Regions from separate parts of the Streptomyces roseirectus genome, predicted to be linked through region 1. Evidence: predicted binding sites of a transcription regulator. Region 1 holds the regulator's gene; the other holds the start of a gene.
What was found. The regulator HspR, encoded in region 1, represses chaperone genes until heat shock. The targets are predictions, from matches to a motif close to TTGAGNNNNNNNNNCTCAA.
Positions count from the first base shown of each region.

Region 1 (15,451 bases):
GGACCGGGCGATCGCCTTCATCCCGGCCAACCCCGAACGTACGATGGCGGTACAGATCCGACACCGCCCCACGGCCGCCTACCTGGCGACGACGTTCGACCGCCTGTGGCGGCTGGCCACCCCGATGTACCCCGAGGCCACCCAGCAGCCCTCGTCCGACGGTGTCACCGCCCGTCAGCGTGCCATCGCCGTACTCCTGGTCGAGGGCCACACGGACGCCGTGATCGCGGAACGTCTCGGCATGAACATCCGCACCGCCCGCGAACACATAGCGAAACTCGCCGCGGCTCTGGGCAGCGACAGCAGGGCCCAACTCGGCTACCTCATCGGCGAGTCCGGAATCCTGAAGCAGAAGGAAACCGACACATGACGGTGCCCCACCCGCCCCACGGAGTGGAGGAACTGTGCAAGGCGGGACTGGAGTTGTACGCCCGCGCCCTGCGCGGGGAACAAGTCCCGGCGTCCTGCGCCGAGTTACTGCCCTGCCTGCTCCAAGCCGGGCTCCTGCGGCCCGACCTGGAAGACGCCCGCCTGCTGAGACCCGTACCGCCCGTCCTCGCGCTCTCCCGCCTGCAGCGCACGGTCGACGACGACATCGCCCAACGGCGCAGACAGGGCGAGCGGTTGGCGGAGAGCTTCGCACCGCTCCTCACGCTGGCCCTGCCGGACGGCGGTGCCATGGACGCCGCCGGGATCGAGTTGCTGAGCGGCCGGGACCGGATCAACTCCGCGATCTCCACGGCGATGGCCGCCGCCTCCGGGGAACTCCTCGCCATCCAGCCGTCCCCCGACCGCCACCCGCGGACGGTCGGCCTGGCCCTGGAGCGCGACCAGGCGCTGCTCGACCGCGGCGGCCGGATCCGCACGCTCTACCAACACACCCAGCGCCACATACCCGAAACCCTCGCCCGGTACGAGCAGTTGAGCGGTGACGTCGAGGCGCGCACCCTGGACGAGGTCACCGACCGCCTCATCCTCATCGACCGTACGGTCGCCTTCGTCCCCGCCGACAAGAGCCGCGCCCTCGCCCTCGAAGTCCGCCACCCGGCGCTGCTCAGCTACTTCGCCACCACCTTCGACCGTCTCTGGCGCCTCGCCACCCCCATGCACCCCGAGACCGTCCACCCCACCCCGCTCAGCGGCATCACCCCCCGCCAGCGCGCCATCGCCGCCCTCCTCGTCGAAGGCCACACCGATGCCGTCATCGCCGACCGCCTCGGCATGAACATCCGCACCGCCCGCGTCCACATAGCCAAGCTGGCCACCATCCTCGGCAGCGACAGCAGGGCTCAACTCGGCTACCTGATCGGTGAGTCGGGGATTCTGAGGAAGAAGGAAACCGAAGCATGACAGCGTCCCACCCGCCCCACGGGACGGAGGAACTCTGCGCGCCCGGAGCGGAGTTGTACGAACGAGCGCTGGAGGAAGGGCACATACCGGCTGCGGCGGCGACGGCGGCTCCGTGCCTGGTCGACATGGGACTGCTGCACCCCGCCGTGGGCGACCTGACCAGGCTGGAGCCCGTCTCCCCCACCCTCGCCCTGCACCGCATGCTCCGGCGCTCGGCGCGGCGCATCGCGGACGAGCGCCGACGTGAACACCAACTGGCGGAGATGTTCGAGAAGTTGGTGCGGTTCGACGCGGACCCGTCGGCGGTCAGCGCCCCGGCGATCACCCTGCTCAGCGGCAAGAACCGGATCAACCAGGCCATCACGGACGCCATGGCCGAGGCCACCGTCGAGATCCTGACCATCCAGCCCAACACGAACCTCCACGGCCCCGCCGTGGAGACCGCCCGCGCGGTGTCGGTCCTCCGCGACCAGGCCGCACTCGACCGGGGCTGCCGCATCCGCACCCTCTACCAGCACACGATGCGCAGCGCCCCCTCGATCCGCGCCCTGCACGAACGGCTGCACGGCGACACCGCCTGCCGCACGCTGGACGAGGTCACGGACCGCCTGATCGCCGTCGACCGCGCCGTCGCCTTCATCCCGGCCAGCGAGGACAACAACCTGGCCGTGGAGGTCCGGCACGCGGCCGTCATCAAGTACCTGACGACCACCTTCGACCGCCTGTGGCGCCTCGCCACCCCCCTCTACCCCGGACCCGCCGTCGAACGCACGACGCCCGACGCGGTCACCCCCCGCCAACGCGCCATCGCCGCCCTCCTCATCGAAGGCCACACCGACGCCGTGATCGCCACCCGCCTCGGCCTCAACATCCGCACCGCCCGCGAACACATCGCCAAACTCGCCGCCACCCTCGGCAGCGACAGCAGGGCCCAACTCGGCTACCTCATCGGCCAGTCGGGAATCCTTGACCAGGAAGGGTGACGCCCCTCCCGGCGTCGTAGGACCCTCCACCCCCCACCAGCCCGACCTGCGCGATCCGCACGCCGAGTTGCGTGCGGCTGGCCGCCCCCAACGTCTCGGAGAGGCGGGCGATATGGGCCCGGCAGGTCCGGACGCTGATGCCGAGGCGCTCGGCGATGACGGCGTCCTGGTGCCCCTCGGCGAGGAGCGCGGCGATGGACTGCTCGCGGTGGGAGACGCCTTCGACGGCGGGCGCGGGGATCGGCGCGGCGAGGGGGATCGCGAGGCGCCAGAGGCGTTCGAAGACGGTGACGAGGTAGGTGATGAGCGCGGGGTGCCGCAGTTCGAGGGCCATCGTGCGCTCGGCGTTGGCGGGTATGAAGGCGACGGCGCGGTCGAAGACCATGAGCCGGTCGGTGACCTCGTCGAGGGTCCGCGCCTCGACCGCGTCGCCCATCAGGTCGAGGTAGGTCAGCAGCCCCTGGCCGTGCCGGGCGACGTGGTTGTAGAGGTCCCGCATCCGAACTCCCCGCGCCCGCAGGGACATCGCCCGGTGCAGCCCCTCGGAGAGCTCGTGCTCGCGCCGGATCCCGCCGGGCTGGACGGTCAGCACCTCGGTCGTGCACGCGTCGGTCGCCTCGTCCAGCGCCGCCTGGATCCGGGACGCCCCGTCCAGGACGCGCAGCGCCGTGCCCTCGCCGGGCGCGCCGAGCGGGCCGCCGAGCCCGGCGTACCACTCGAACGCGGCGACCGCGGCGCCCATCCGCCGCCGGCTCGCGCTGACCTCGTCGTACAGCCCGTGCAGCAGCCGCGTCATGACCTCCTGCGGCGCCGTGGGGACGAGCCAGTCCATGTCGTCGGGATCGGGGTGCAGCAGGGCGAGTTCGAGGAGGCAGGGCGCCTGCTCGACGTCGGCGCGCGGGACCCGGCCGCGGCGCACGGCGCGGGAGTAGACGCGGTCACCGGCCTCGCACAGCCGGTCGGCACCGTGCGGATGGTCCTCCGTCCCGTGCCCGGTCATCGTCCATCCCACCCCCGCACTTTGCTCTTCCGCAGCGCAACTATGCGGGGCGTCCGCCCGGCTCCGCAACACGGCGCTCCCGCTCACGCGACCTGAAATCCCCCGGTATGCGGCCGTTTCGACCCGCCTCCGCCCCTCACACTGCAACAAGCTGACGGTGGTGCACCGTACCCACTCGCGGCAGGGTGGAACCGCTCCACCCGGGCTGCCGCTCGCCCGGGAGACCCGGCCGGACGCTCCCCGTCCGGCCGGGTCCACCACGCCCTGCCGACGCCGGCCCGCTCCCGTGGTCCCACAGCGCCGTGCGCCTGCGACCCGTAGTCCCTGCGAGCCACGGCCCCGTAGTACCGCCGCCCCTACTCCTCGTACCGCCGCACCTCTCCTCACCCTCGTCCCCACCCGCCACAATCCGGGGTATGGCGAACCGAAGCGCACCGAGACCGTCCCCCGCGCGCCCCCTCCTCCCCCTCGCCGCTCTCCCCCTCGCCGCTCTCCTCCTGGCCGTCACCGCCTGCGACGCCGACACCGGCACCACCACCCCGTCAGCCGCCCCCAGCACCGCCTCCCAGCCCCCGTCCCGCCCTCACCAGGACGGCCACCTCGTCTTCACCCTCCTCGCCCTCCACTGCGGCATCCCCGGCGTCACCGGCACGCACAGCGACGCCCTGGCGGACGGCCAGTTCTGCTCGGCGAGGCTCCGCGTCGACAACCCGAGCCCCGACTTCCACACCTACGTCGTCAAGAACCAGCGCCTGGAGGGCGTGAGCGGACGCCCGGCCCGCCCCGACAGCTTCGCCATGGCCGTACGCCGCCAGCACGAGTCGATCTCGATCGGCGGCCACTCCCTCGTCGAGGTGGAACTCTGGTACGACGTCCCGCGCGACGCGAAGGTCACCGGTCTACGGGTCATGGGCGACCGCGATCCGGCGGCCTGGATGGCGACGACCCCTGCGGCGCACGCCCCGGACGGAGTGGTGATCAGGATGAAGCCCCTGACGGAATGACGAGCCCCGTCATACCCGTAGTACCCGCAGTACCCCCACCCCTACTTAAGGTTGACCGCCTCGCAGAACGACTCGAACTTCGGCGTGCAGATCTGCGCGACCGTGTAGATCCCGTCCGCCACGACCGTCGACTTCACCTTGTCCTTGGTCATCGCGACCACGGTCACCAGCTGCGCCGGGATCCGCTTGTTCGTCGGGCTGTCCACCCGGTCCCGCGTCAGGGAGTCGAACTTGATGTCCTTGCCCTGGATCTTGGCGACGGCCATCTCCGCGGCGGCGGCGGCCATCTCGGGGTACGGCTTGTAGACGGTCATGTACTGCTTGCCGCTGAGGATCCGCTGCACGGCGGGCAGCTCGGCGTCCTGCCCGGTGATCGGCGGCAGCTTGGTGACGCCCGCGTCCTCCAGCGCCTTGAGCGCGCCCCCGGCCATCGCGTCGTTCGCGGAGTAGACCCCGGCGATGTTGTTCTTGCCGAACTTCTCGATCGCCTGGGCCATCTCGGACTGCGCGAGGGTCGGGCTCCACGCGTCGGTGTCGTACGCGGCGGCGATGGTCACCCGGCCCTGGAGCTCGTTGAGCGCGCCCGCCTTGAACTGCCCGGCGTTGGGGTCGGTCGGCGAGCCGTTGATCATCACGATCTTGTCGGCGGTGCTGGGGTTGTCGATGGCCTCGACGAGGGTGCGGCCCTGCACCTGGCCGACGAGCTCGTTGTCGAAGGAGACGTACGCGTCGATGGGCCCCTCGGCGAGCCGGTCGTACGCGATGACCGGGATACCGGCGTCCTTCGCCTTCTGCACGGTGCCGGCGATGCCCTTGGAGTCGACCGCGTCGAGGAGGATCAGGTCCACCCGGTCGCTGATCATCTTCTCCATCTGCTGGATCTGCGTCGCCGGCTTCGCCGCCGCGTTCTCGTAGATCGTCTTGCCCTGCTTGTTCGTCAGCTCGGCGACCCGCTGTTTGATGATCGGGTAGTCGAACTGCTCGTACCGGGTGTTGGTCTTCTCCGGCATGAGCACGCCCACGGTGAGGTCGTTGCCCTTCGTCGGGCTCGCGTCGGCCGGGTCTCCCGTCGCGCCCAGCATCCCGCATCCGGCGAGCGAGAGGGTCATCGTGGAGGCGACGACGGATATGGCGATACGACGCATGCGGGGGCTCACTTCAGGTGACGTCCAGGTGTTCTGAAAGACAACGCGGCCCGCTCCCGCAGAGTCAAGAAGAATCACTTAACGAGATGGCAACATCACACTGCGCTCAAGTAACAGCAACACATGGAGACGAATCCCCTCGATCTCCAACTCCCTTCACACGCCCGCCACTTCGGAGAACCCGAAAGGGCCCGGAGTAATGAACTCCGGGCCCTTTCACAGCGTTCGTCCACCCTTGGCCTGGTTTCAGTCCCCTGGTTTCAGTCCTTGGGCTTCTTCGGCCGCCACACGACCAACGCGCTGGTCTGCTGCACCTCCTGGTACGGCACCAGGTCGCGCCGGTACGACGCGTGCACCGCGGCCTCGCGCTGCTGCATCGCCGCGGCGGCGCCGTCGAGCGCCGACTCCAGCTCCGCCACCCTGGACTGCAGCGCGGCGACCTGGTTCTCCAGCTCGATGATCCGCTTGATGCCGGCCAGGTTGATGCCCTCGTCCTGCGACAACTGCTGGACGGTGCGCAGCAGTTCGATGTCGCGGGCCGAGTAGCGGCGGCCCCGCCCGGCCGTGCGGTCCGGGGAGACCAGGCCGAGGCGGTCGTACTGCCGCAGCGTCTGCGGGTGCAGACCGGAGAGCTGGGCCGCCACCGAGATGACGTAGACCGGGCTTTCCTCGGTCAACTCGTACGGGTTACGTCGACGGCCGTCCATCACTCTCATGCTCCCTTCGCGGCCTCGAACAGCTCCGCCCGCGGGTCGTCGCCCGCGGTCGCCTCGCGATACGCCTCCAGTGCGTCACGAGCCTTCCCCGTCACGTCCTTCGGGACACTCACCTCGACGGTGACCAGGAGGTCGCCCCGGGAGCCGTCCTTGCGGACCGCGCCCTTCCCGCGCGCACGCATGGTGCGCCCGTTGGGCGTCCCCGGCGGCAGCTTCAGGGTCAGCGAGGGCCCGCCCAGGGTGGGCACCTTGATCTCGCCGCCCAGCGCGGCCTCCGCGAACGTGACCGGCACGGTCACCGTCAGGTTGTCGTCCTTGCGTCCGAACACGGGATGGCTCCCGACGTGGACGACGACGTAGAGGTCGCCCGAGGCGCCGCCCCGCTCGCCGGGCGCGCCCTTGCCGCGCAGCCGGATCCGCTGCCCGTCCGTCACCCCCGCGGGGATGCGGACCTGCATCGTCCGCGAGGACTTGGCCCGGCCGCTGCCGTGGCAGTCCTCGCAGGGCTGCTCGGCGATGAGGCCGCGCCCCTTGCAGTCGGGGCAGGGGTCGGTGAGCGAGAAGCCGCCGCCCGAGCCGCGCGCGACCTGCCCGGTGCCGACGCAGGTCGGGCACACGCGCGGGGTGCCGTTCTTGTCGCCGGTGCCGGAGCACGCCTTGCAGGCGGCCTGGGACGTCATCCGCAGCGGGACGGTCGCCCCCTCGATGGCCTCGGTGAAGCTGAGGGTCACCTCGGTGTCGATGTCCTGGCCGCGCCGGGGCTGGGTGCGGCCCGCGGTCGTACCGCCCCGGTTGAACAGGCCCCCGAAGACGTCCCCGATGCCGCCGCCGAAGCCGCCCTGGGCACCGCCCTGGCCGCCCCCGAAGAGGTCGCCGAGGTCGAAGTTGAACGAGCCGCCGCCCGCGCCCGGTCCCGGGCGGAAGCCGCCGTTGCCGAACAGGGCGCGCGCCTCGTCGTACTCCTTGCGCTTCTTGGGGTCCCCGAGGACGTCGTTCGCCTCGGAGATCTCCTTGAAGCGCTCCTCCGCCTTGGCGTTGCCCTTGTTGGCGTCCGGGTGGAACTCGCGCGCGAGTTTGCGGTACGCCTTCTTGATCTCGGCCTCGGTGGCGTCCTTGGGGACGCCGAGGACCTTGTAGAAGTCCTTCTCGATGAAGTCCTTGGTGCTCATCCCCGACGTGCCCCCTTCCGCTCGTTGTCTACGTCAGCCCTCCTCAGGGCCGTTGTCCTTCTCGTCGCCGGCCTCGTCCTCGGCCTTGACGGTCTGCGCGCCGGGCTGCGGCTCGGCGACGGCCACCCGCGCGGGGCGGATGGTGCGCTCGCCGATCCGATACCCGGGCTGGAGAATCGCCACGCACGTCGTCTCCGTGACGTCCGGCGCGTAGGAGTGCATCAGCGCCTCGTGGATCGTCGGGTCGAAGGGCTCGCCCTCCTTGCCGAACTGCGTCAGACCCATCTTGGCGGCGGTGGTCTCCAGCGACTCCGCGACGGACTTGAATCCGCCGAGCAGTTCGCCGTGCTCCCGCGCGCGGCCGATGTCGTCCAGGACCGGCAGCAGCTCGGTCAGGAGGTTCGCGACGGCGATCTCCTTGACCGCGATGCGGTCCCGCTCGACCCGGCGGCGGTAGTTCTGGTACTCGGCCTGGAGGCGCTGGAGGTCGGCGGTGCGCTCACCGAGGGCGGTGCGCACCTGGTCCAGCTCTGCCACCAGACCGGCTGTCTGGTTCGCGTCCCCGGCCGGGGCCGCCTCCTTCTCGGGGGCGGCCTTCGGCTCGGCGTCGTCGGCGCCGGAGGGGACGTCGGGCTTCTCCTCGAAGCCCGGGGTCTCCTCCGTCACGCGGCACCACCCTTGGGCTTCTCGTCGTCGACGATCTCGGCGTCCACGACGTCGTCGTCGGCCTTGGCGCCCGCGCCGGCCGCGCCTTCGGCACCCTGCGCCGCCTGGGCGTCGGCGTACATGGCCTGGCCGAGCTTCTGGGAGACGGCGGCGACCTTCTCGGTGGCCGTGCGGATCTCGGCGGTGTCCTCGCCCTTGAGCTTGTCCTTCAGCTCGGCGACGGCTTCCTCGACCTCGGTCTTGATCTCGCCGGGGACCTTGTCCTCGTTGTCCTTGAGGAACTTCTCCGTCTGGTAGACGAGCTGTTCGCCCTGGTTGCGGGCCTCGGCGGCCTCGCGGCGCTTGTGGTCCTCGTCCGCGTACTGCTCGGCCTCCTGGCGCATGCGGTCGACCTCGTCCTTCGGCAGCGAGGAGCCGCCGGTGACGGTCATCTTCTGCTCCTTGCCCGTGCCGAGGTCCTTCGCGGTCACGTGCATGATGCCGTTGGCGTCGATGTCGAAGGAGACCTCGATCTGCGGGACACCGCGCGGGGCGGGCGGCAGGCCGGTCAGCTCGAACATCCCGAGCTTCTTGTTGTACGCCGCGATCTCGCGCTCGCCCTGGTAGACCTGGATCTGCACGGAGGGCTGGTTGTCCTCGGCGGTGGTGAAGATCTCGGAGCGCTTGGTCGGGATCGTGGTGTTGCGCTCGATGAGCTTCGTCATGATGCCGCCCTTGGTCTCGATGCCGAGGGACAGCGGGGTGACGTCGAGCAGCAGGACGTCCTTGACCTCGCCCTTGAGGACACCGGCCTGGAGGGAGGCGCCGATCGCGACGACCTCGTCCGGGTTGACGCCCTTGTTGGCGTCCTTGCCGCCGGTCAGCTCCTTGACCAGCTCGGCGACGGCGGGCATACGCGTGGAGCCGCCGACCAGGACGACGTGGTCGATCTCGCCGAGCGAGATGCCGGCGTCCTTGATGACGTTGTGGAACGGCGTCTTGCAGCGCTCCAGGAGGTCCGCGGTGAGCTGCTGGAACTGCGCGCGGGTCAGCTTCTCGTCGAGGTGCAGGGGGCCCTCGGCGGAGGCGGTGATGTACGGCAGGTTGATCGACGTCTCGGAGGACGACGACAGCTCGATCTTCGCCTTCTCGGCGGCCTCGCGCAGGCGCTGGAGGGCCATCTTGTCCTTGCCGAGGTCCACGCCGTGGCCCGACTTGAACTGCTGCACCAGGTAGTCGACGACGCGCTGGTCCCAGTCGTCACCACCGAGGTGGTTGTCGCCGTTGGTGGCCTTCACCTCGACGACGCCGTCGCCGATCTCCAGCAGCGAGACGTCGAACGTGCCGCCGCCGAGGTCGAAGACCAGGATGACCTGCTCGTCCTTGTCGAGGCCGTACGCGAGCGCGGCGGCCGTCGGCTCGTTGACGATGCGCAGGACGTTCAGGCCCGCGATCTCGCCGGCCTCCTTGGTGGCCTGGCGCTCGGAGTCGTTGAAGTACGCGGGGACGGTGATGACCGCGTCGGTCACCTTCTCGCCCAGGTACGCCTCCGCGTCGCGCTTCAGCTTCTGGAGGATGAACGCGGAGATCTGCTGCGGGTTGAAGTCCTTGCCGTCGAGCTGGATCTTCCAGTCCGTGCCCATGTGGCGCTTCACGGAGCGGATGGTCCGGTCCACGTTGGTGACGGCCTGGCGCTTGGCCACCTCACCGACGAGCACCTCGCCGTTCTTGGCGAAGGCGACGACGGACGGCGTGGTCCTGGCGCCCTCTGCGTTGGTGATGACGGTGGGCTCGCCGCCTTCAAGAACGCTGACGACGGAGTTAGTCGTGCCCAGGTCGATGCCGACCGCACGTGCCATTTTGATCTTCCTCCAGCTGACTTGAGTGGAACAGGCTCAAGTGTGCATCACTCGCACAGCGGAGTCAACAGACCTGAGTCGAACGGACTCAACTCTTATCCGTTCCTTACACGCATGCCTTCCCTGACCTGCGAAGACTCCGGCCTCCTGGGCCCTCGCACCTGCACTCCAGGGGTGACACCAGAGGCTTGCGGGACCGTCCGCCGCACCCGCCACAGGGCGACGAGACGCCGCACGCCGGGTGCGCGCCGGGGCCGTCGCGGGCCGGGGGCCCGGCTTCCCAGCGTCTCTCCCCCGCGCGCGGGACGCACCTGGGCGGCGGACCTGCCCGGCGGACCGTACGCGCGCACACGCAGCAGCCCCGCCCCGGCCGCCGCCACGACGAGCACCGTCCACACCGTCACCGAGGCCGGCACCCACCCCGCGTGCGCGAGCACCCCCGCCAGCGCGGCCGCGAAGGACGCGGCGCCGATCAGGACGACGCTCCCCTGGGCGGTGATCCCGAGGCGCCGCAGCCGGTGCGCGACGTGGTCCGGCGCCGTCCGCAGCAGCGGCCGTCCGGCGCGGGCGCGCGAGAGGAGCACCAGGGCGACGTCCAGGCTCGCCACGGCCGTGAGCGCGAACAGCACGCCCGCGCCGGGCAGTGGTTCGCGTTCCGCGCACGCGCGTACGGCGACCGACGCCGGCAGGAACCCCGCGAACAGCGCGCCGCACGTGCCGAGTCCCACGCGCGCGTGGGGCCAGTTGTGCATCAGGAAGCCGGTCAGGGCCGCCGCCAGGACGCTCAGCAGGACCGCCGGGCCGTCCATCACCTCGGCGGCGGCGCAGGCCCCGACGCCGAAGGCGGTGACGACGCCGACCGTCCCGGCGACCCCGTCCGCGTGATCGAGGCCGCGGAAGGCCAGGGCGACGAAGACGACCCACGTGAGCGAAACGACGCCTCCCAGGGCGCCGATCCCGTCAAAAGGGATCACGAAGGCCGCCGCGACGGTCGTCCCCAGCACCAGGAACCGCGTCTTCAGGCGCCACAGGTCGGCGGCGAGACCGAGCAGGGCGACGGCGCCGGCGGCGACGAGCAGCCTGCCCGTGCCGGGGTCGAGCGGGGCGAGGCCGGTGCGGTCGCCGACGGCCGCGACCGCGCACGTCGCCCCGGCCACCGCCACCCCTCCGGACAGCGGCACCTTTCGCAGCCGCTGCCGCCGCTCGACCAGCCCCACGCGCAGGGCGGGGACACGGAGCAGGGCGGCCAGGACTGCGGCCAGCGCGAGCGAGGCGGTGGCGGCGGAGATTCCGTAGAGCACGGTCCTAAATTAGTCACAAATGTAGCAATTACGTACGAATGACATGAACGGAACGATTCTGCAGCGGGTGATCTGGGCCGGAAACAGGCGTGACCCCGGCGTTCCCGCCGCCTTACGGTGAGCCGTCCGCTGATCACGTGACCGGTGTGGGGGCGCCATGGAGTCCGGGGACGCCCACAACACGGTGAGCGGGGGCAAGTCCAGCGGGCCGGTTCTCCAGGGCCACAAGTTCGACGTGCACTTCCACCCCCGGTCAAGCTCGTCTCGCTCGCCGTGGCCCTCGCCCGCGTCGCCGGCACGGCCACGCGCGCGACGTCCGAGCCCCCCGCCGCCGAGAGCGGCCACCTGTACGCGATCAGCCCTGAGGACGTCACCGTCTGGTCGTGGAGCAGCCGTACGGGGTGGAAGAGGGTCGGCCACACCCCCGCGGGGGTGATCGCCGCAGGACCCGCCGGCCTCTTCGCCACCGACCCTGTGGACGACCGGATCTTCCGGTACGACGGCGTGAGCCGCTGGGACTTCGTCGGCACGGGAGCGGACGGCCAGACCCTGGCGGTCGGCGACCGCCTCTGGGTCCGCGACAGCAGGGCCGTACGCCAGTGGGACCCGTCCACGCCGCGTGGACGACGATACGGACCAGCCTGGCGGCCGAGATCCACGGCGGACCGGTCGGACTGTTCGCGACCGAACCCGACGGTGAGCACGCGCTGACGCGCTGGGAGCCGGAGACCGGGGGGGGGCTGAGCAGCACGGACCGGCGCGTCTACCGCTGGAACGGCTCCGGCGGCGTGGACGACTGGACGCCGCTCGGCGAAGCCACGTTCGACGGCGTCCTCGCGGGCGACGCCGGCCTGTTCGCCACCCGCGGCGACCGGCTCCTCGCGTACGACGAGGCGTCCGGGCGCTGGCACGACACCGGCGAGACGGCGGACCGGCCGCGGCACTCACGGCCTCGGGGTGAACCCGTAGTACCCGTAGTACCTGCCACCCGTTCTGAGGCAACCCTCAGCGACTCAGATCACTCCGCGCCCCGCTACAGTGCGACGGAGAATCCGGGGTACCCTCAGACGGACTGAATAAGTTACCGCTTAGTAACTCCGATCTTCCCCTCGCAGGCACGAGGAGCCCCCATGCAACTCGCCGCGATCATCGTGTCGCTGGTCCTGATCGTGGTCGGCGTGGCCCTGTTCGCGCGCGCCCTGCTACAGATCTACAACTTCATGCGGCTCGGCCAGAACGTGCCGGCCGGCACCCGCACCGACGAGCCCGCTCAGCGCACCCTGACCGTCGTCAGGGAGTTCCTCGGCCACACGCGGATGAACCGCTGGGGCATCGTCGGCGTCGCGCACTGGTTCGTCGCCGTCGGCTTCTTCTCGCTGCTGCTGACGATCGTCAACGCCGTCGGCCAGCTCTTCAAGGCCGACTGGATGCTGCCGGTCATCGGCGACTGGGCGCCGTACAACGTCTTCGTCGAGTTCATCGGCACGATGACCGTCCTCGGCATCCTGGTCCTGATCGTCGTCCGCCAGCTGAGCAAGCCGGACAGGCCGGGCCGCAAGTCCCGCTTCGCCGGCTCCAACTTCGGCCAGGCGTACTTCGTCGAGACGGTCATCCTCATCGTCGGCGTCTGCATCTTCATGCTGCACGCGCTGGAGGGCGCCCAGCACCACGTGGACGGCTACGAGGCGTCGTTCTTCATCTCGTACCCGGTGGTGTCCTGGCTGGAGGGGATGGACCTCTCCACCCTCCAGAACCTCACCTACTTCTTCGCCGGTCTGAAGATCGCGACGTCGTTCATCTGGATGATCACCGTAGCTCTCAAGACCGACATGGGTGTCGCCTGGCACCGGTTCCTCGCGTTCCCGAACATCTGGTTCAAGCGCGACGCGAAGGGCGGCACCTCGCTCGGCGCGCTGCTGCCGATGACGTCCGGCGGCAAGCCGATCGACTTCACCGACCCTGGCGACGACGACGTGTTCGGCGTCTCGCAGGTCGAGCAGTTCTCCTGGAAGGGCCTGCTGGACTTCTCCACCTGCACCGAGTGCGGGCGCTGCCAGTCGCAGTGCCCCGCGTGGAACACCGGCAAGCCGCTCTCCCCGAAGCTGCTGATCATGTCGCTGCGCGACCACGCGCACGCCAAGGCGCCCTACCTGCTCGCGGGCGGCGGCAAGACCATGGAGGGCGAGGAGAAGGCGTCCGAGGAAGCCCTCAAGGGTGTCCCGGCAGGGGCGCTCGCCGAGGCCGAGCGCCCCCTGATCGGGACGGCCGAGGAGAACGGCGTCATCGACCCGGACGTCCTGTGGTCCTGTACCACCTGCGGGGCATGCGTCGAGCAGTGCCCGGTGGACATCGAGCACGTCGACCACATCGTCGACATGCGCCGCTACCAGGTGATGATCGAGTCGGCCTTCCCCTCCGAGGCGGGCACGATGCTCAAGAACCTGGAGAAGAAGGGCAACCCCTGGGGGCTCGCCAAGAAGCAGCGCCTGGAGTGGCTGAAGGAGCTGGACTTCGAGGTCCCGGTCGTCGGCAAGGACATCGAGGACCTGTCCGAGGTCGAGTACCTGTACTGGGTCGGCTGCGCGGGCTCCCTGGAGGACCGCGCGAAGAAGACGACGAAGGCGTTCGCCGAGCTGCTGCACATCGCGGGCGTCAAGTTCGCGATCATGGGCGGCGACGAGAAGTGCACGGGTGACTCGGCACGGCGCCTCGGCAACGAGCCGCTGTTCCAGGAGCTCGGCATGGAGAACGTCATGGCGCTCAACATGGCGTTCGGCGAGGAGATGGACGACGACGGCAAGGTGACGCCGGAGTCGAAGAAGCCGAAGTCCGCGAAGAAGATCGTCGCGACCTGCCCGCACTGCCTCAACACCATCGGCAACGAGTACCCGCAGCTCGGCGGCGACTACGAGGTCGTCCACCACACGCAGTTGCTGCAACTCCTCGTCGACGAGGGCAAGTTGGTGCCGGTGACGCCGGTCGAGGGGATCATCACGTACCACGACCCCTGTTACCTGGGGCGGCACAACAAGATCTACACGCCGCCGCGCGAGATCATCGCGAACGTCCCCGGGCTGCGCAACGAGGAGATGCACCGGCACAAGGAGCGCGGGTTCTGCTGCGGTGCCGGTGGCGCGCGGATGTGGATGGAGGAGCGGATCGGCAAGCGCATCAACAACGAGCGCGTGGACGAGGCTCTTTCGCTCAACCCCGACATCGTCTCGACGGCCTGCCCGTTCTGCCTCGTCATGCTGACCGACTCGGTCAACGGCAAGAAGAACGAGGGCAAGGCGAAGGAGTCCATCACGGTCGTCGACGTCGCCCAGCTGCTGCTGGAGTCGGTGAAGACGCCGGTGGATCCGGCGGGGGACGCGGAGGCGGAGAACGAGCCCGAGCCGGAGCCGGTGAAGTAGCTCGCGAGCAGTACGGGTACGGGGACGCCCCTCGCTTCTTTCCGAAGAGGCGGGGGGCGTTCTCGTCGCGCTCTCATGGCGCCGTGGCCGCCTCGTACTTGAGGCGTACGGGTACCTAGGGGTCCGCCCCCTACGGGATGTCACAGGTCGGCCGCAATGGGGTCCGGGAAGCGTCCGGCCCCGCACCTCACTCTCCGGGACCAGGTACGTTCGAAGGCGTGGCTGGATTCAGGATCGGACGCGGCGGCCGGGACGACCGCGCCCCGCAAGCGCGACCGCAACACCCCCCGCACGGGCAACAGGCGCCCCAGGGACCGCCGTACGGCGCCCAGGGCCCCTCGCCCTCGTACGGACCGGGGGGACCCTCCTACGGCCAGGCGCCGTCCTACGGGTACCCGCCGCAGCCGTCGTACCCGCAGCAGCGGCCGTACGGCGGGCCGGGCGGCGCGACGCAGGGCGGCGGCAGAGGCCCGGAGGAGCCGGAGTACTTCGGCGGGAGCAGCCCCTCCTACCCCCAGGGTCAGGGCCAGGGGCAGCCGCAGGGTGCCCCGTACGACCCGTACGCCGCGAACAACCCCGGGCACACGCAGGCGTTCTCGATCGACGAGCACCAGCGGTACAACCAGGGCGAGACGTACCACGCGGGCTCCGCGCCCGCCGGTCCCGCCGGGCCTCGGCTGCACTGGAAGGCCCTGCTGAAGGGCATCGTGACCGCCCCGAACCAGACCTTCCTCGTCATGCGGGACTACACGATGTGGGGCCCCGCCCTCATCGTGACGTTCCTCTACGGCCTGCTCGCCGTCTTCGGCTTCGACGGCGCCCGCGCGGACGCGATCGACGCGAAGCTCTCCAACGCGATCCCGATC
Region 1 is NZ_CP060828.1:4,506,134-4,521,584, forward strand. Features, by position in the region: gene IAG44_RS18595 (helix-turn-helix transcriptional regulator) at 1-370, shown strand, start outside; gene IAG44_RS18600 (helix-turn-helix domain-containing protein) at 367-1,350, shown strand; gene IAG44_RS18605 (helix-turn-helix transcriptional regulator) at 1,347-2,333, shown strand; gene IAG44_RS18610 (helix-turn-helix transcriptional regulator) at 2,296-3,333, opposite strand; gene IAG44_RS18615 (hypothetical protein) at 3,750-4,337, shown strand; gene IAG44_RS18620 (sugar ABC transporter substrate-binding protein) at 4,379-5,482, opposite strand; gene IAG44_RS18625 (heat shock protein transcriptional repressor HspR) at 5,743-6,189, opposite strand; gene dnaJ (molecular chaperone DnaJ) at 6,195-7,367, opposite strand; gene grpE (nucleotide exchange factor GrpE) at 7,401-8,033, opposite strand; gene dnaK (molecular chaperone DnaK) at 8,030-9,871, opposite strand; gene IAG44_RS18645 (MraY family glycosyltransferase) at 9,967-11,172, opposite strand; gene IAG44_RS18650 (hypothetical protein) at 11,446-11,883, shown strand; gene IAG44_RS18655 (hypothetical protein) at 11,772-12,248, shown strand; gene IAG44_RS18660 ((Fe-S)-binding protein) at 12,303-14,585, shown strand; gene IAG44_RS18665 (Yip1 family protein) at 14,723-15,451, shown strand, end outside.

Region 2 (15,451 bases), 1.4 Mb from region 1:
TTGGTCTGCAGGAACGTCTCGAAGGCTTCCGCCGCGTTCAGGCGGCGCAGGATCCGCAGCTGCTCCTCGCGCTCCGGCTTGGAGTGCGGGCGCTCGATGCGGTCCTGGATCCACTTGCGCTGCTTCGGGTCCTGGATGTGCATGAACTCGACGCCGGTGGTGCGGCAGTACGAGTCGCGCAGCACGCCGAGGATGTCGCGCAGCTTCATCAGGGACTTGCCGGCGAACCCGCCGACCGCGAACTCCCGCTCCAGGTCCCACAGGGTGAGGCCGTGCTCGGTGATGTCCAGGTCGGGGTGCTTGCGCTGCTGGTACTCCAGCGGGTCGGTGTCGGCCATCACGTGACCGCGCACCCGGTAGGAGTGGATCAGCTCGAAGACGCGGGCGGCCTTCGTGACGTCATTGTCGTGCGAGGCGTCGATGTCCTTGAGCCAGCGGATCGGCTCGTAGGGGATCCGCAGCGACTTGAAGACGTCGTCGTAGAAGCCGTTCTCGCCGAGCAGCAGGTTCGCGACGATCCGCAGGAACTCGCCGGAGGCGGCGCCCTGGATGACCCGGTGGTCGTAGGTCGACGTGAGCGTCATGACCTTCGAGATGCCGAGCTTGTTCAGGGTGTCCTGCGAGGTGCCCTGGAACTCCGCCGGGTAGTCCATGGAGCCGACGCCCATGATGACCGACTGACCGGGCATCAGCCGCGGCACGGAGTGGACGGTGCCGAGCCCGCCGGGGTTGGTGAGGGAGACGGTGACGCCGGTGAAGTCGTCCATCGTCAGCTTGCCGTCGCGGGCGCGGCGGACGATGTCCTCGTACGCCTGCCAGAACTCGAAGAAGCCGAGCGTCTCGGCCTTCTTGATGCCGGCGACGACGAGCTGGCGGTCGCCGTTGGCCTTCACCAGGTCGATCGCGAGACCGAAGTTCACGTGGGCCGGCTTGACCAGCGTCGGCTTGCCGTCCTTCTCCGCGAAGGAGTAGTTCATCGACGGCATGGCCTTGATGGCCTGCACCATCGCGTACCCGATGAGGTGCGTGAAGGAGATCTTCCCGCCCCGGGCGCGCTTGAGGTGGTTGTTGATGACGATGCGGTTGTCGAAGAGCAGCTTCACCGGGACCGCGCGCACGGACGTCGCCGTGGGGACCTCGATGGAGGCGTTCATGTTCTTCGCGACGGCGGCGGCCGGACCGCGCAGGGTGACCAGCTCGGGGCCCTCGGGGGCTTCCTTCGAGGGGGCGGGCGTCGACACGGGAGCGGCCTTCGGCTTGGGTGCGGGTGCGGGGGCGGGCGCGGCGGCGGCCGGCTGGGGAGCCGGGGTCGCCGCCGGGGCCGCGGGAGCCGCGGGAACGGGAGCGGGTGTGGCAGGCGCCGTGGGGGTGGTCGCTGCGGCCCCCGCGGCCGCAGTACCCGCCGCAGCCGGAGCGGCCGGCTCGGCAGCCCCCGGCTTGTAGTCGGCGAAGAAGTCCCACCAGGCCCGGTCCACGGAATTCGGGTCCTGGAGGTACTGCTGATAGATCTCGTCGACAAGCCACTCGTTCGGTCCGAACGCGGCCGCGGGATTGGTACCCGTTTGGTCCGCTTCGGTCGAGGTGCTCGATCCGTTACTGGGGGACTGTGACGACACGGCGGCAACCGCCCTCTTCCGCTTCACAAGGTGATGGACAGCGGGAATAAAGGCTACGCCTCCAAGACCGAGAAGGAGAGGCCAGGCCGCCGCATCGTCGTGTAAGTCACATCTGACGCCGTGTTTCGCTGCCGGAATTGGCGGGAAACAAGCGGGGTTCCGCCCGAAACGGCTGCACTTCGCCCACGACGATGCAGGTCCGGCACCTTTACTGCCCGACGATGATCGAACTCTACGTCAACCGCTGACCGGAGACTCCCCCGGAAGGGTGACGAGAATTCGGCATCCGCGCTCCGATTCGGCCACCCCGATCCGGCCGCCGTGCAGATCCACCGCCCAGCGCGCGATCGCGAGCCCGAGCCCCGTCCCGCCGTCGCTCCCCGGACCGTGCGGACGGCGCACGGAACCCCGGTTGAAGCGCTCGAAGACGCGGTGCCACTCGGAGCGCGGGATGCCCGGACCCTCGTCAAGCACCTCAAGCTCCAGCGAGTCCGGATACGCGCCCGGCCGCGCCTTCAGCGTGACCCGGCCGTGCGGCGGGCTGTGCTTGACGGCGTTGTCGATCAGGTTGGCGACGACCTGGTGGATGCGTTCGGGGTCCGCGTGCGCGGTCAGCTCGGGCGGTGAGACGTCGAGGTGCAGATGGACGTCGGAGCGGGTGTGGCTGCCGGAGCCCGACGCCATGCCCGCGCGCGCCGAGGCGACCATGTTGGCCTCCTTCAGCACGCCCGACAGATACGGCCACACCTCGAACCGCCGCTTGCGCAGCGGGACGACGCCGTTGTCCAGCCGGGACAGGTCGAGCAGCGTCTCCACCAGCCGGCCCAGGCGCTCGGTCTGTTTCAGCGCCGTCCGCATGGTCTCGGTGTCGGCCTCGGCGATGCCGTCCACGACGTTCTCCAGGACGGCGCGCAGGCCCGCGATCGGGGTGCGCAGCTCGTGTGAGACGTTCGCGACCAGCTCCTTGCGGTGCTGGTCCTGCGCCTCCAGCTCGTCGGCCATGACGTTGATCGTCTCGGCCAGGTCGCCCAGCTCGTCGCGCCGGTTCTCGCGGACCCGGCGCGTGTAGTCGCCGTGCGAGATGGACCGGGCGACCAGGTTCATCTCGTCCAGCGGGGCGGTCAGCGAGTGGGCCACGAACTGGGTGATCAGCAGCGTCGCGATCATCGAGAAGACCATGATGAACCGCAGCTCGGTCTTCGTGTGCACGGCGATCATCGACAGCCCGGTCGTGATCAGCACCGAGATGACGACCAGGGCCCCGAGCTTGGTCTTGATCGAGAACGGCCGCATACCCGCCCAGGGCTCCCCTCTCGGCCCGCCGTCCGGCCCGGCGCTCATGGCGTCGGGGTCTCCAGCGCGTACCCGACACCGTGCACGGTGCGGATGCGTTCGGCGCCGATCTTCCGGCGCAGCGCCTTGATGTGACTGTCGACGGTACGGGTGCCGGAGGCGTCCGCCCAGTCCCAGACCTCGGCGAGCAACTGCTCGCGGGAGAGGACCGCGCGCGGCGTGTTCGCCAGGCACACCAGGAGGTCGAACTCGGTGGGCGTCAGGTGCACGTCCTCCGAGCGGACCCGCACCCGGCGCTGCGCGTGGTCGATCTCCAGTTCGCCCAGGCGCAGGATGCCCGAGCGCGGGGTCGCGGCGGCGATGGCGGCCCGCTCGACCCGGCGCAGCAGGACGTGCACGCGCGCCGCCAGCTCCCGCATGGAGAACGGCTTGGTCATGTAGTCGTCGGCGCCCACGCCGAGCCCGACCAGCATGTCGGTCTCGTCGTCGCGCGCGGTGAGCATCAGCACCGGGACGGGCCGCTGGGCCTGCACGCGGCGGCAGACCTCCAGGCCGTCGAAGCCCGGCAGCATGATGTCGAGGATCAGCAGGTCCGGCTGCCATGCCTCGGCCGTGTCGACCGCGGCCGGGCCGTCGCCCGCCGTTTGCACGAGGAATCCCTCGGCGCGCAGGCGGGCAGCGATGGCGTCGACGATCGTCGGGTCGTCCTCGACGACCAGGACGCGGCGCTGCGCGCCCGGGGTAGCTGTCGTCGTGCCGCTCTGCGAGGTGTGTGTCTGGTCCATCGCCCGCCCCTGGGGTGCTTTCCGGAATCAGTGGGGTGATCCCATGTCTGCGCATGACTGCGACCGGCGCTCGAATGATCGGCGCCAGGTGAGCAGCGTACGGGGAGTCACCATCGCTTTGCTATCCAGGCCGGACGGCGAGATGCACCACGTCCGGAACGCCTCGGGCAACCGGTACCTCTTCGGTACGCACCCGCTGGAAACCGGCATTCCGTAGGGATCCCTCGAAGTCGGGCGAGGGTTGCGCGGACCACACGGCGAGCACCCCGCCCGGTCTCAACACCCGCGCGCAGCTTGCGAGTCCGGCCGGCCCGTACAGCCCGTCGTTGCCCTCGGTGACGGTCCAGCCGGGGCCGTTGTCGATGTCCAGACACAGCGCGTCGAACGTGTCCGATGTCTCACGCAGGAAATCGAGGAGATCGGTGACGACGACGCCGGCGCGCGGATCCTCCAGCGCCGCCCCCGACACGGCGCCCAGCGGGCCGTCCGTGTGCCAGTCGACGACCGCGCGCTCGCGCTCCACGACCGTGATCCGCGACCAGGCCGGGTCGGCGGCGGCGTGTGCGAGCGAGAATCCGACGCCCAGACCGCCGATGAGCAGGGCGGGGGCCGGGCGGGGGGTGCCCTGGGCGCTCTCGTCGAGCGCCTGCCGGGCCGCGTCGATCAACAGGCGTTCCGAGCGGCCGTCCGAGGTGTCCATCAGGAAGCAGCCGTTCGCGATGATCTGGAGGAGGGGGCCGTGTCTGCGCAGGACGACCTCTCCGTACGGGCCGTCGCGGCGGTCGAGGACTTCCGGGGTGTCGTAGGGAGCGTCGTGCACGGAGGGCATCTCGTCATCCTGGCACCCCGGGGCCACGGCGGGGACGGAATTTCACCGGTCGCGGTCGCGTTCGGGGTGTGCGTGAGATTGAGAGGTTGCTGAGAATCCGCTCAGACGTGGCCTGGATCACAGACAGCGCGGGTGCGAGGCGCGAAAGGTGGGGCCGGAACGGAAGGAGCACGTCACGGTGGAACGTACCGAGACGGCTGAGGCCGGTGGAGCGGTGGAGCCTGGCGCGCTGCTGGACGGGGCGCTGTCGGACGGGGCGCTGTCGGACGGGGTGCTGCTGGACGGGATGCCGAGACAGCGGACGCCCGTTGCCGCGGTGACGCCGGTCCAGGTGGCCGCCGAGCCGGCCGGTGAGCTCTTCCGGCCGATCCCCCGCGTGTGGCGGCTGCTGCCGACGCCCACCGGGACGCCGTTCACCTTCTGGTACGCCGTCCTGCTCGGCGTCACCTCGTACGTCGCCGACACCGCGGACCCCTCCTGGGTGGACGAGGTGCTTCAGGCGTCCAGCACCGACGTCACCCATCTGGCTCAGGCGCCGGCGCTGGTGCTCGTCGCGAGCGCGCTGTGGGTCGCGGGCGGGCTCGCGTCGCCCTTCGTCGCCGTCTTCCTGCTGGTGCTGACCGCGCTGGAGCGGCGGATCGGGGGCGTGCGGACCGTCGTCGTCTTCCTCGTCGGGCACGTCGTCGCGACGCTCGCGACCGAGGTGCCGGTCGGGTTCGCCGTCCTCTTCGACCGGCTGCCCGACAGTTCGCTGCACCGGCTCGACTACGGGATCAGCTTCGGGGTCGCCGCGAGTGTGGGGGCGCTCGCCGGGTTGTTGCGGCCGTGGGCGCGGTGGCCGGTGCTGGTGGTGTTCGGGGGGCTGCTCCTCCAGGACCTCGTGAACATGACGGATCCGATCAGCAACTGGGGGCATCTGATCGCGTTGGCCGTGGGGGTGGGGATGTGGCACTGGGTGCGGCGGTGGGACGCGGAGGGGATGGAGAAGGTGGCGCCGGGGCGTGCTTGACGGGCGTTTTTGAGGGGCGGCGTTCTTGAGGGGTGCGGTCAGTCGTCGTGGACGACCGTGCCGTCCTCCAGCAGGGTCGGGTGCATCTTCGACGGGCCGTACTGGTCGACGTCCGAGGGGCGTGGGGGCTCGGGGCCGTCCGGGCCCATGCGGACGACCCTCTCGACGCGGCAGATCCGGAAGTGCCGGCCGGCGACGGTCGCCTCGTCGGCCCGGCCCGCCGCGCGGAACTCCTCGGCGGCCTCGCGGTAGTCGGACCGCAGCGCCTCGTTCTCGCCGAGGAGGAGCGGGAAGTCCTGGGTCATCGACTGGTAGAGCCAGCGCCGCGCCCCGTGCGGGGTCGCCTGGGGCGAACTGCACGACAGCCAGCCCTTGTCGTCGCGCTCGACGACCGCGAAGCCGACGGGGAGGCGGACGAGGTCGGGGTGCGTGCGCACGGCGCGGCGGGAGTCCTCCTGCGCGGCGGCGGCGAACCGGGTGCCGACGTAGGTGAACTCGCGCATGCCCAGCCGCAGCGCGCCCGCCATCGGGCCGTCGTCGCGGGTCGGGTCCAGTGCGAAGCCGAGGTCGGGGGAGGAGTGGTCCCAGCCGTCCCAGTCCAGCTCGGCGAGGTCCGGGTCGGTCGGCCTCGGGGGTTCCAGGCCGTACTCGCCGCTCCACGCGTACTCGTCGCCCCGCACGATCCGGTAGCGGACGCCGAGCGCTTCGACCTCGTTCGCGGGCTCCTTCTCCAGGACGGCGACGGCGGCCAGCAGCGCGCGGCGCTCCAGGGGGTCGTCCGTGCGGTCCTTCGCGGTGAACCACAGGTGCGAGTGGAGTTCGTCCCTGGCCATCTGCGGCATGCCGTTCACCAGTGCCGTCTGGATCCGCCAGCCGCCCTCGGCGTCCGACATCGCCACCCCGAACACCGGGCCCCTCAGCGCCATCCGGGGGTACCGCCGCGACGCCTCGACCGCGTCCGCCTCCATCACCCACGCCACGGGGTCGTCCCGCCGGACCAGCTCCGCGTGCAGTTCGTCGATACGTCGCTTCCAGTCATCGGTCATGAGCGCATTGTGGTCAGGATCGGGCGGCGGTTCGGGGGGAATGGGGAAAGTGGGAGGCAACGTCCGGCGGGGTTGGATTGCCGGGCGGGGGCGTCGGGTCGAGGGCGGAGTGTTGGGGTGAGGGGCGGGGCGTTGGGGTGAGCGGCGGGGTGTTGGGGTGAGGGGTGGCGCCTCAGGTCTTCTTCGCGCTCGTCAGGGTCGCCGTGGTCCGCCAGCCCAGCGTCTCGTACAGGGCCCGGCCGACGGGGGTTCCCACGAGGACGCCGGTGCGGGCGCCCTGGGTCGCGGCGGCGGACTGGAGCGCGCGCATGACGGTCGTGCCGAGTCCCCGGCGGCGGTGGGCGGGGCTGGTCTCTATCTGGTCGAAGACGGCCTCCTCGCCGGTGACGGCGGTCTGTCCGCCGGCCGCGAAGGAGCCGTCCGGCGCGGCGACGAGGACACGGGTGACGCCCGCGCGGGTCCAACTCCGCAGGGTGTACCCCTCCGGGGCGGCGGCTTCCGGCGCCGGGGCGAGGGATGTGGGCACGGTCGGGGTGAGGGGCGTGGTCATCAGCCAGCCGGGTTCGGGGTCCACCCACCATCCCGGGCCCAGCCAGGGCTCCACGACCGAGGGGTCCCGGAAGACCTTCAGCCACACCCCGCTGCCGGTCACCTCGCCCGCGACCTTCCGCACGGTGGCCTCGTCGGCGGCCTCCCCGAACACGTGCCGGTGGACGTGGTCGGGCCTCCCCACGTCGATCGTGAACCCCCAGGTCTCCCGCACGGGAGGGGCAGCGCCCCGCGAGACGGTCCAGCCCTCGACCCAGGCCCCCACAATGTCGTTCACGGCAACTCCGTAAGGCTCTCCACCGGCTGTGAACCCTTACCTTGATGGATCGTGATCCCCAGGTCAAGCATGATGTCCCCTCCATCACGCCCACCTCAGGGGGAACCATGGGTTTCATCAACAACGCCAAGGCCAACGAGGCGGTCCGCGTCGCCGCACAGGCATACGCCGAAGGCCGCCAAGTCCTCGTCTTCAAAATCATCGAAGCCGGCACCTCCTCCCGCTCCACCGGCCTCATGGCCGGCGTCGGCGAACAGATCGAAGCCATCGAGAGCCAGGGCTGGACCCTCTCGGACATGTCGGCGACCGAGAGCAAGACCCTCACGGGTGAGCGAGCGGCACTGGTCTGCTTGTTCCGCCGCCGCTGAGCCGGGGTTTACGGGGCGGGTTGGCCCACCGGGGCCGGCTGAGGTTCGGTCCGCCTGGGCTGTCGCCGGCGACGGCGTAACGGGCCGACCCGCGGAGTCGCGGGGCCCACGCCGGTGCACCACCCAACGGGACGCGACCGGCCGCGGTAGCGGCCTCGGCTCCAGTGGCGTCCCGCCCGGTGGTGCGCCGCTCGGCCGTCGCGGCCCCGCGGGTCGCGGCCGAGTTCCGCCTGCCGACCCAGGGTCGGGCGGCCCTCGCCGACGATCGCAGCGCTCGGACGGGTGCGGTCCGGAGGGCTCTGCACCACCCGGCGGGGCGCCGCTCCCCGCCGTGTTGGCGGGTTCACCGGAATCTCCCCGCTGGGCGCCACCGAAATCGGTCGTCGTGTTGTTGTCGTAGGTGTCGGTTGTCCGTGATCCCATCCGCGCCTCCCCCTCGTCTCGCTGGTCTCCACCGTCGCATCCGGCACTGACAACGGCTCTGGCCTGCGTGTTCTTGGTGATCGCTCACGGCGAACACGGGGTGGGGAACATTTGGGGGCTCAGGTGCATTGAGTCGGCATAGCTCAACTTGACTGCCGAAGGGGAGATCATGGCTTCGTCGTCCTCAACGCTCACTCTGCCCGTGCTGCCGCTCGACGGCGAGGTCGTTCTGCCGGGCATGGTGGTTCCGCTGGATCTGAATGACGCCGATGTGCGGGCCGCGGTGGAGGCGGCGCAGGCCGCGGCGCGGAGTGAACCGGGCAAGCCGAGGGTGCTGTTGGTGCCGCGGGTGGACGGGAATTACGCCGGGACGGGTGTGCTCGGGACCGTGGAGCAGGTCGGGCGGCTCGCGGACGGGGATCCGGGGGCGCTCATTCGTGCGCGGGCGCGTGTGAAGATCGGCGCCGGGACCACCGGACCGGGCGCCGCGCTGTGGGTCGAGGGCAACAGGGTCGACGAGACGCTGCCCGACCCGCTGCCGGGCAGCGTCGGCGAACTCGTCAAGGAGTACAAGGCGCTGGCCACCGCGTGGCTGCGCAAGCGCGGCGCCTGGCAGGTCGTCGACCGCGTCCAGGCCATCGACGACGTCTCCGCGCTGGCCGACAACTCCGGCTACTCCCCGTTCCTGACCCTCGACCAGAAGATCGAGCTGCTGGAGACGGCCGACCCGATCGCCCGCCTGAAGCTGGCCACCGCCCAGCTCCGCGACCACCTCGCCGAGCAGGACGTCGCCGAGACGATCGCCAAGGACGTCCAGGAGGGCGTCGACAAGCAGCAGCGCGAGTTCCTGCTCAGGCGCCAGCTCGACGCCGTCCGCAAGGAGCTGCGTGAGCTGAACGGCGAGACCGGCAAGGACTCGGCCGAGGAGTCCGACGACTACCGCGCCCGCGTGGAGGCCGCCGACCTGCCCGAGAAGGTCCGCGAGGCGGCCCTCAAGGAGGTCGACAAGCTGGAGCGGTCCAGCGACCAGTCCCCGGAGGGCTCCTGGATCCGCACCTGGCTCGACACGGTCCTCGAACTCCCGTGGAACGAACGCACCGAGGACGCCTACGACATCCAGGGCGCCAAGTCCGTCCTGGACGCCGAGCACGCGGGCCTGGAGGACGTGAAGGAGCGCATCACCGAGTACCTGGCCGTGCGCAAGCGGCGCGGCGACCGCGGCCTCGGTGTCATCGGCGGCCGGCGCGGGGGCGCCGTCCTCGCCCTCGTCGGCCCGCCCGGCGTCGGCAAGACGAGCCTCGGCGAGAGCGTCGCGCACGCGATGGGCCGTAAGTTCGTCCGCGTCGCCCTCGGCGGCGTCCGCGACGAGGCCGAGATCAGGGGCCACCGGCGCACGTACGTCGGCGCGCTGCCCGGCCGGATCGTGCGGGCGATCAAGGAGGCCGGCTCGATGAACCCGGTCGTCCTGCTCGACGAGATCGACAAGGTCGGCTCCGACTTCCGGGGCGACCCGGCCGCCGCCCTCCTCGAAGTCCTCGACCCGGCGCAGAACCACACCTTCCGCGACCACTACCTGGAGGTCGAACTCGACCTGTCGGACGTGGTGTTCCTCGCCACGGCCAACGTCCTGGAGGCCATCCCGGAGGCCCTGCTCGACCGCATGGAGCTGGTCCGCCTCGACGGCTACACCGAGGACGAGAAGGTCGTCATCGCCCGCGACCACCTGCTCCCGCGCCAACTGGAGCGCGCGGGCCTGAGCGCGGACGAGGTCACCCTCGACGAGAGCGCCCTGCGCAAGCTCGCCGGGGAGTACACGCGCGAGGCGGGCGTACGCACCCTGGAGCGGTCCATCGCGCGCCTGCTGCGCAAGGTCGCCGCCCAGCACGAACTGGGCGAGCGGGAACTGCCGTTCACCGTCACCGACGAGGAGCTGCGCGGCCTCATCGGGCGCCCGCACCACGTGCCCGAGTCCGCCCAGGACCCCGCCGAGCGCCGCACGGCCGTCCCGGGCGTCGCGACCGGCCTCGCGGTGACCGGCGCGGGCGGCGACGTCCTGTTCGTCGAGGCGTCCCTGGCCGACCCGGAGACGGGCGCGGCGGGGCTCACCCTGACCGGGCAGCTCGGCGACGTCATGAAGGAGTCCGCGCAGATCGCGCTCAGCTTCCTGCGCTCGCGCGGCGCCGAGCTGGAACTGCCGGTCGGTGACCTCAAGGACCGGGGCGTGCACATCCACTTCCCGGCGGGCGCGGTCCCCAAGGACGGCCCGAGCGCCGGCATCACCATGACGACCGCGCTGGCCTCGCTGCTCTCCGGGCGGCTGGTCCGCACGGACGTCGCGATGACCGGCGAGGTGTCCCTGACCGGGCGCGTCCTGCCCATCGGCGGCGTCAAGCAGAAGCTGCTCGCCGCGCACCGGGCCGGGGTGCGGACCGTCATCATCCCCAAGCGCAACGAGGCCGACCTGGACGACGTCCCGGCGGAGGTGCTGGACAAGCTCGACGTCCACGCCGTCACGGACGTCCGGCAGGTGCTGGAGCTGGCGCTGACGCCGGTGACGGTAGAGGTTCCGATGGCGGCGGTGGGGGCACCTCCCAGGCGTTAAGCACTGGGGGAGGGCGCTGTCGGATGGGCGGAGGCTCGGGTTTCCCTCGAGGAAGCCCGGCCTCCGTGTCCGTCTTGAGGGTCTTCGCGGAATCTGCACGCCGTCGCCGTCCCCTCGGAACAACTGGGGCCGTCCTCTGACAAGCCCCCTACGCCGACCTGCGAAATACTGTCCGAACTGCGGCGATGTGCCGGTGGACGACAGGGAGCACCGAAGTGAGTGACGACGGGAACGGCGGCGTGGTGGGAGGGGCCGACCGGGAGTTCCTCTCGCTGGAGCGGGAGCTGACCGTGTTGCTGCGGCGGGCTCGCGCGAACCAGGGCGAGATGGCCCGCGAGGTGCACCCGGACCTGGAGCCGGCCGCGTACGGGCTGCTCGTGCGGCTGGAGGAGAGCGGGCGGCGCCGGGCCACCGAACTCGCCGCGTACATCGGCGTCGGCAAGGCGACGATGTCCCGGCAGTTGCGGGCGCTGGAGGAGCTGGGGCTGATCGGCCGCGAGCCCGACCCCGCCGACGGCCGGGCCTGGCTCGTCGAGCTGACCGAGGAGGGGCGGCGCAGGGTGAGCCGGGTCCGCGAGGCGCGCCGCGCGATCTACGTCAGCCAGCTCGCCCACTGGGACCGCAAGGAGGTCGCCGAACTGGCGCGGCTGCTGGCCGAGTTGAACCAGGTGATGGAGAAGTAGGGCGCGGTGGACGGGGGTTACGGCTCCACGTAGACGGCCGTCGCGTCGTCGTGCGTCTTGGCGCGGCCCAGGAACATCCGCGCCTCGGCGTCGGACGTCTCCAACTCCCGCACCCGGCGCACGAGTCCGCCGGGGCCCGCCTTGCGGACGTACGCGGGCAGGTCGGCCCAGTCGCCCTCGTGGAACGTCTCGACCCACCGGCCGGCCCCGTCCGTCAGCCCGAGCAGGGAGTGGACGTCCGCGCGCGCCACGCGCCCCGTCACCGCGCGGGCGGCCACGGACGGGTCGGCGGCGGCGGTGAAGAAGCCGCCCTCCTTGTTGCGGGCGCGCGCGTCGGCGACCTCGTCGGAGACGAGCAGTGCGCGGGGCAGGCGGGCGAGGCGGTCGTCGAGGACCGGGGTGACCGTGCCGTCGGGGGACTCCAGGAGGAGCGCCGCGTCGGAGAGGACGAGATGGTCCACGTGCCGCTCGTCCCACCGGGCCAGGGCGACCGTCGCCTGCGGTGTGCGTGGGTGAGAAAGGTCACAGGTTTGTGAATGGGAGGTCGCGGTTCGGTCGATCGCCAGGGACAGCGCCTCGGCCAGCGGAACATCCCGGCGAGAAGCGGTCAGTTCGGTCAGCGCTCCGCCGAGCCGCGCGGTGTACCAGGGGACCGTGTGCACGCAGCCGGTCGGGCCGCGTGGCGGCGTCACGCCGTCCAGCACGACGAGCACGCCCCCCTGTCCGGCTGCGGGAACGGCGAGCGCGGCGAAGTCCTCGTTGGGGCGGGCCGGATCGCCCGGCTCGGACACAAGTTCCGTACGCATCCCGCCAGTCTGCACATGCGCGCGCATACAGCGGGTGAACGGCTCGCCGTGATCGTCCCGTTGGCGCTTCTTTGCAGGTCAGCGGGGTGATTTGGGTGGGAATCGGGTGCTCGGGGAAGGCGTGGCGGCGAATGGTGTCAAAGCCCGGCGCCCGCGTCCAACCGGCCCGCTGCGCGACGCGCCCGCGCGCGACGGCGGAACTTGCCCGCCAACTCCCCTCCGATGTTCACTCCTTCGGGTGGCGGGTCAGGTGATGAGCGCTTCCCGCCCACCGGCACTGGGAGGGTCGGGGACCGTACCGGTTGTGCGCTGTTGTTGACCGAGCGTCATCCGGTCCCATGGGTACACGAGTCAGGAATGCGAGCACCGGTGCAGAAGACGCGGCCTCGGCGCACAGAACAGTCGGCCTCCGGGGCCTCGGGTGCGGCGGGCACTTCAGGTGCTTCGGGCGTGCAGCCGCAGCCGCCCGTCGGCAAGGGCCGTCCGACCCATGTGCGCAACCGGCTGATCATCGCCGTCGCCGTGGTCGCCGCCGCGATCGGCGCGGCCGGTACGCCGTCCGTGCTCGCGCTCTCCGCCGAACTCAAGGACTCCCAGGACCTGGTGACGCTCGCCGAGCGGACCCAGGACGCGCTGGTCCTCGCGCACTCCCTCGCCGACGAACGCGACCAGGTCACCGCCTACCTCGCCACCGGACGCGACAAGGAACACGCCCCGGACACCCAGATCACCGCGCGCGTCGACCGCCAGATCACCGACCTGCGCGCCGCCGGCAACCTCCCGCCCGCCGTCGCCGGCATCGCGGCCGTCCGCAAGAACGCGCTCGACGGGAAGAGCACCCCGCTCCAGGCCCACGACGCCTACAGCGAGACCGTCACCGAACTGCACCGCCTCGCCGAACGGCTCGCCCAGCAGACCCCGCCGCGCGCGGGTGAGGGTGCCTACGCCCTCGCCGAACTCGACTCCGCCGTCCAGCAGGCCGCCGCCGCACGGGGGTTGCTGGTCGCCGCGCTCGACGTCCCGGCCGGCGACGGCTACGACACCTCCGGCTCCGTCGAGTTGCGCGACGCCCTCAGCGCCGCCGCCCAACAGGCCCGCGTCCGCTCGGACTCGGCGCTCGCCGACTTCCGGGAGACGGCACCCGAGCGGATGGTCGACGCGTACGAGTCGACGGTCACCGGGGGCGAAGCGGACACCGCCGAGCGGTACTTGGCCCAGCTCACCGACCAACCCTCCCTCAGTGAACGGGACTTGACGGCCGCTCCCGACGAGGTGGACGCCGCCCTGTCCGCCCGCATCGAACTGATGCGCGGCGTCGAGGCGTCCCTCTTCGACCGGCGCACCAAGGAATTGGCCGCCCTCCGCGACGACGACGTCACCTCGCTCGAACTGCGCGTCGCGCTGCTCGGCGCGCTGATGCTGGTCGCCGTCGGCGTCGCCACCGGCATGGCCCGCAGCCTCACCCGCCCGCTGTCCGCCGTCCGCCGGGGCGCCGCACGGCTCGCCGACGCGGACGACCCCGGCGCCGAGGAACCCGTCAAGTTCACCGGCCGCAACGACGAGTTCGCGCAGGTCGTCCGGTCCGTCAACGCCCTCCACGCGCACGCCGCCGGGCTGTACGAGCGGATCGGGACCCTGGAGGCCGACCGCAAACACCTCGTCGGGCAGCGGCAGAAGATGGCCGACGCGCGCGAGGAGCTGCGGGCCGAACTCGACGCCGTCACCGGGCAGTTGGAGCGGCTGCGGGCGTCCATCGGATCGACCTTCGTCAACCTCTCGCTGCGCACGCTCGCCCTCGTCGAGCGTCAACTCGCCGTCATCGAGGGGCTGGAGGAGCGCGAGCAGGACCCCGAGCGGCTGGCCACGCTCTTCAAGCTCGACCACTTCGCCACCGTCATGCGGCGCCACAGCGAGAACCTGCTCGTCCTCGCCGGGGCCGAGCACGAGCAGCAACACCCCGGCCCGGTACCGCTGGTGGACGTCGTGCGGGCCGCCGTCTCCGAGATCGAGCGCTACGACCGGGTGCGGATCTCGTCCCTCCCGGCGCACGCCCACATCGCCGGGTTCGCCGCCGACGATCTCTCGCATCTGCTCGCGGAGTTGATGGAGAACGCGACGTCCTTCTCGCCGGCCGAGCTGCCCGTCGAGGTCTCCGGCTGGCTCCTGGAGAACGGCGACGTCATGCTCTCCGTCCAGGACGAGGGTGACGGTATCGAGGCCGGCCGTCTCGACGCGCTCAACGCGCGGCTCGCCGAGTCCGACCCCGAGGTGCCCTTCGAGGGCGAGGAAGGGCTCGGTCTCTTCGTCGTCTCCCGGCTCGCCGGGCGGCACGCCGTGCGCGTCCGGTTGAGGGTGCGGAAGAAGTCCGCCGGGACCGCGGCCGTCGTCGTCGTGCCGACGGGGGTGCTGTCGCCGGCGCCGTCGGGGGGTGGGACGGCTTCCTCGCCGGGGGCTGTCGCCGCGAAGGCCGTTTCTCTGCCGGGGGCCGATGCCGAGGTCAACTCCCATGTCATCGGGGTGCGTTCGCGGGGTGGGGATCTCGCGGTCGAGCTGGCGGAGCGGGCGATCCGTGCGGCGGGGGGCGGGGTTCCGGCTGACGCCGGTGAGGACGCCGGTGCTGTCGAAGTCGAGGACGTCGTCGGGGGTGTTGACGAGGGCGTCGATGAACACGCCGCGTCCGCGGAGGCCGACGGGGACGAGTCCGATGTCGTCGCCGAACGTCCCGTGGCCGAACCTTCCGTCGTCGCTGAAGCTCCCGTCGTCGCCGAGTCTCCCGTCTCCTCCGAGACGACCATGGCCCTCCTGCTGCCGTCGGCGCCGCGCGGCGAAGTCGACCCCGAACCGGAGCCCGAGCCCGAGTCCGAGCCCGCTGAGCAGGTCACCTCGAAGGGGCTGCCCAAGCGGACGCCGAAGGTGACGGCTCCGGAGGAGACCGTGCGGCCGAAGGTGGGCGGTGTCGACGCCGAGGCGCTGCGGAAGAAGCTCGGGGGGTTTAGGCGGGGGGTCGCGGCCGGATACCGGGACGCCGAGACGGAGTCCGGCGGGGGACCGGCCGAGGGTGAAGTGCCCAGGCAGCGCGAGGCAGTTCGGCGTCACAGTCATGGCGTTGCCGGGGAAGCCACGGGGGGCCCAGCCGAGGAGGCAAGTAGTTGACCGCGCCCAGTA
Region 2 is NZ_CP060828.1:3,145,888-3,161,338, reverse strand. Features, by position in the region: gene IAG44_RS12895 (multifunctional oxoglutarate decarboxylase/oxoglutarate dehydrogenase thiamine pyrophosphate-binding subunit/dihydrolipoyllysine-residue succinyltransferase subunit) at 1-1,616, opposite strand, end outside; gene IAG44_RS12890 (sensor histidine kinase) at 1,854-2,957, opposite strand; gene IAG44_RS12885 (response regulator transcription factor) at 2,954-3,694, opposite strand; gene IAG44_RS12880 (spermine/spermidine synthase domain-containing protein) at 3,816-4,523, opposite strand; gene IAG44_RS12875 (rhomboid-like protein) at 4,702-5,532, shown strand; gene IAG44_RS12870 (DUF5954 family protein) at 5,571-6,578, opposite strand; gene IAG44_RS12865 (GNAT family N-acetyltransferase) at 6,751-7,404, opposite strand; gene IAG44_RS12860 (hypothetical protein) at 7,512-7,772, shown strand; gene lon (endopeptidase La) at 8,365-10,797, shown strand; gene IAG44_RS12850 (MarR family winged helix-turn-helix transcriptional regulator) at 11,013-11,480, shown strand; gene IAG44_RS12845 (protein phosphatase 2C domain-containing protein) at 11,498-12,286, opposite strand; gene IAG44_RS12840 (sensor histidine kinase) at 12,644-15,439, shown strand; gene IAG44_RS12835 (roadblock/LC7 domain-containing protein) at 15,436-15,451, shown strand, end outside.
Region 2: lon (endopeptidase La) is a predicted target of HspR. The motif match lies at 8,324-8,342, and genes of this name have one in related genera.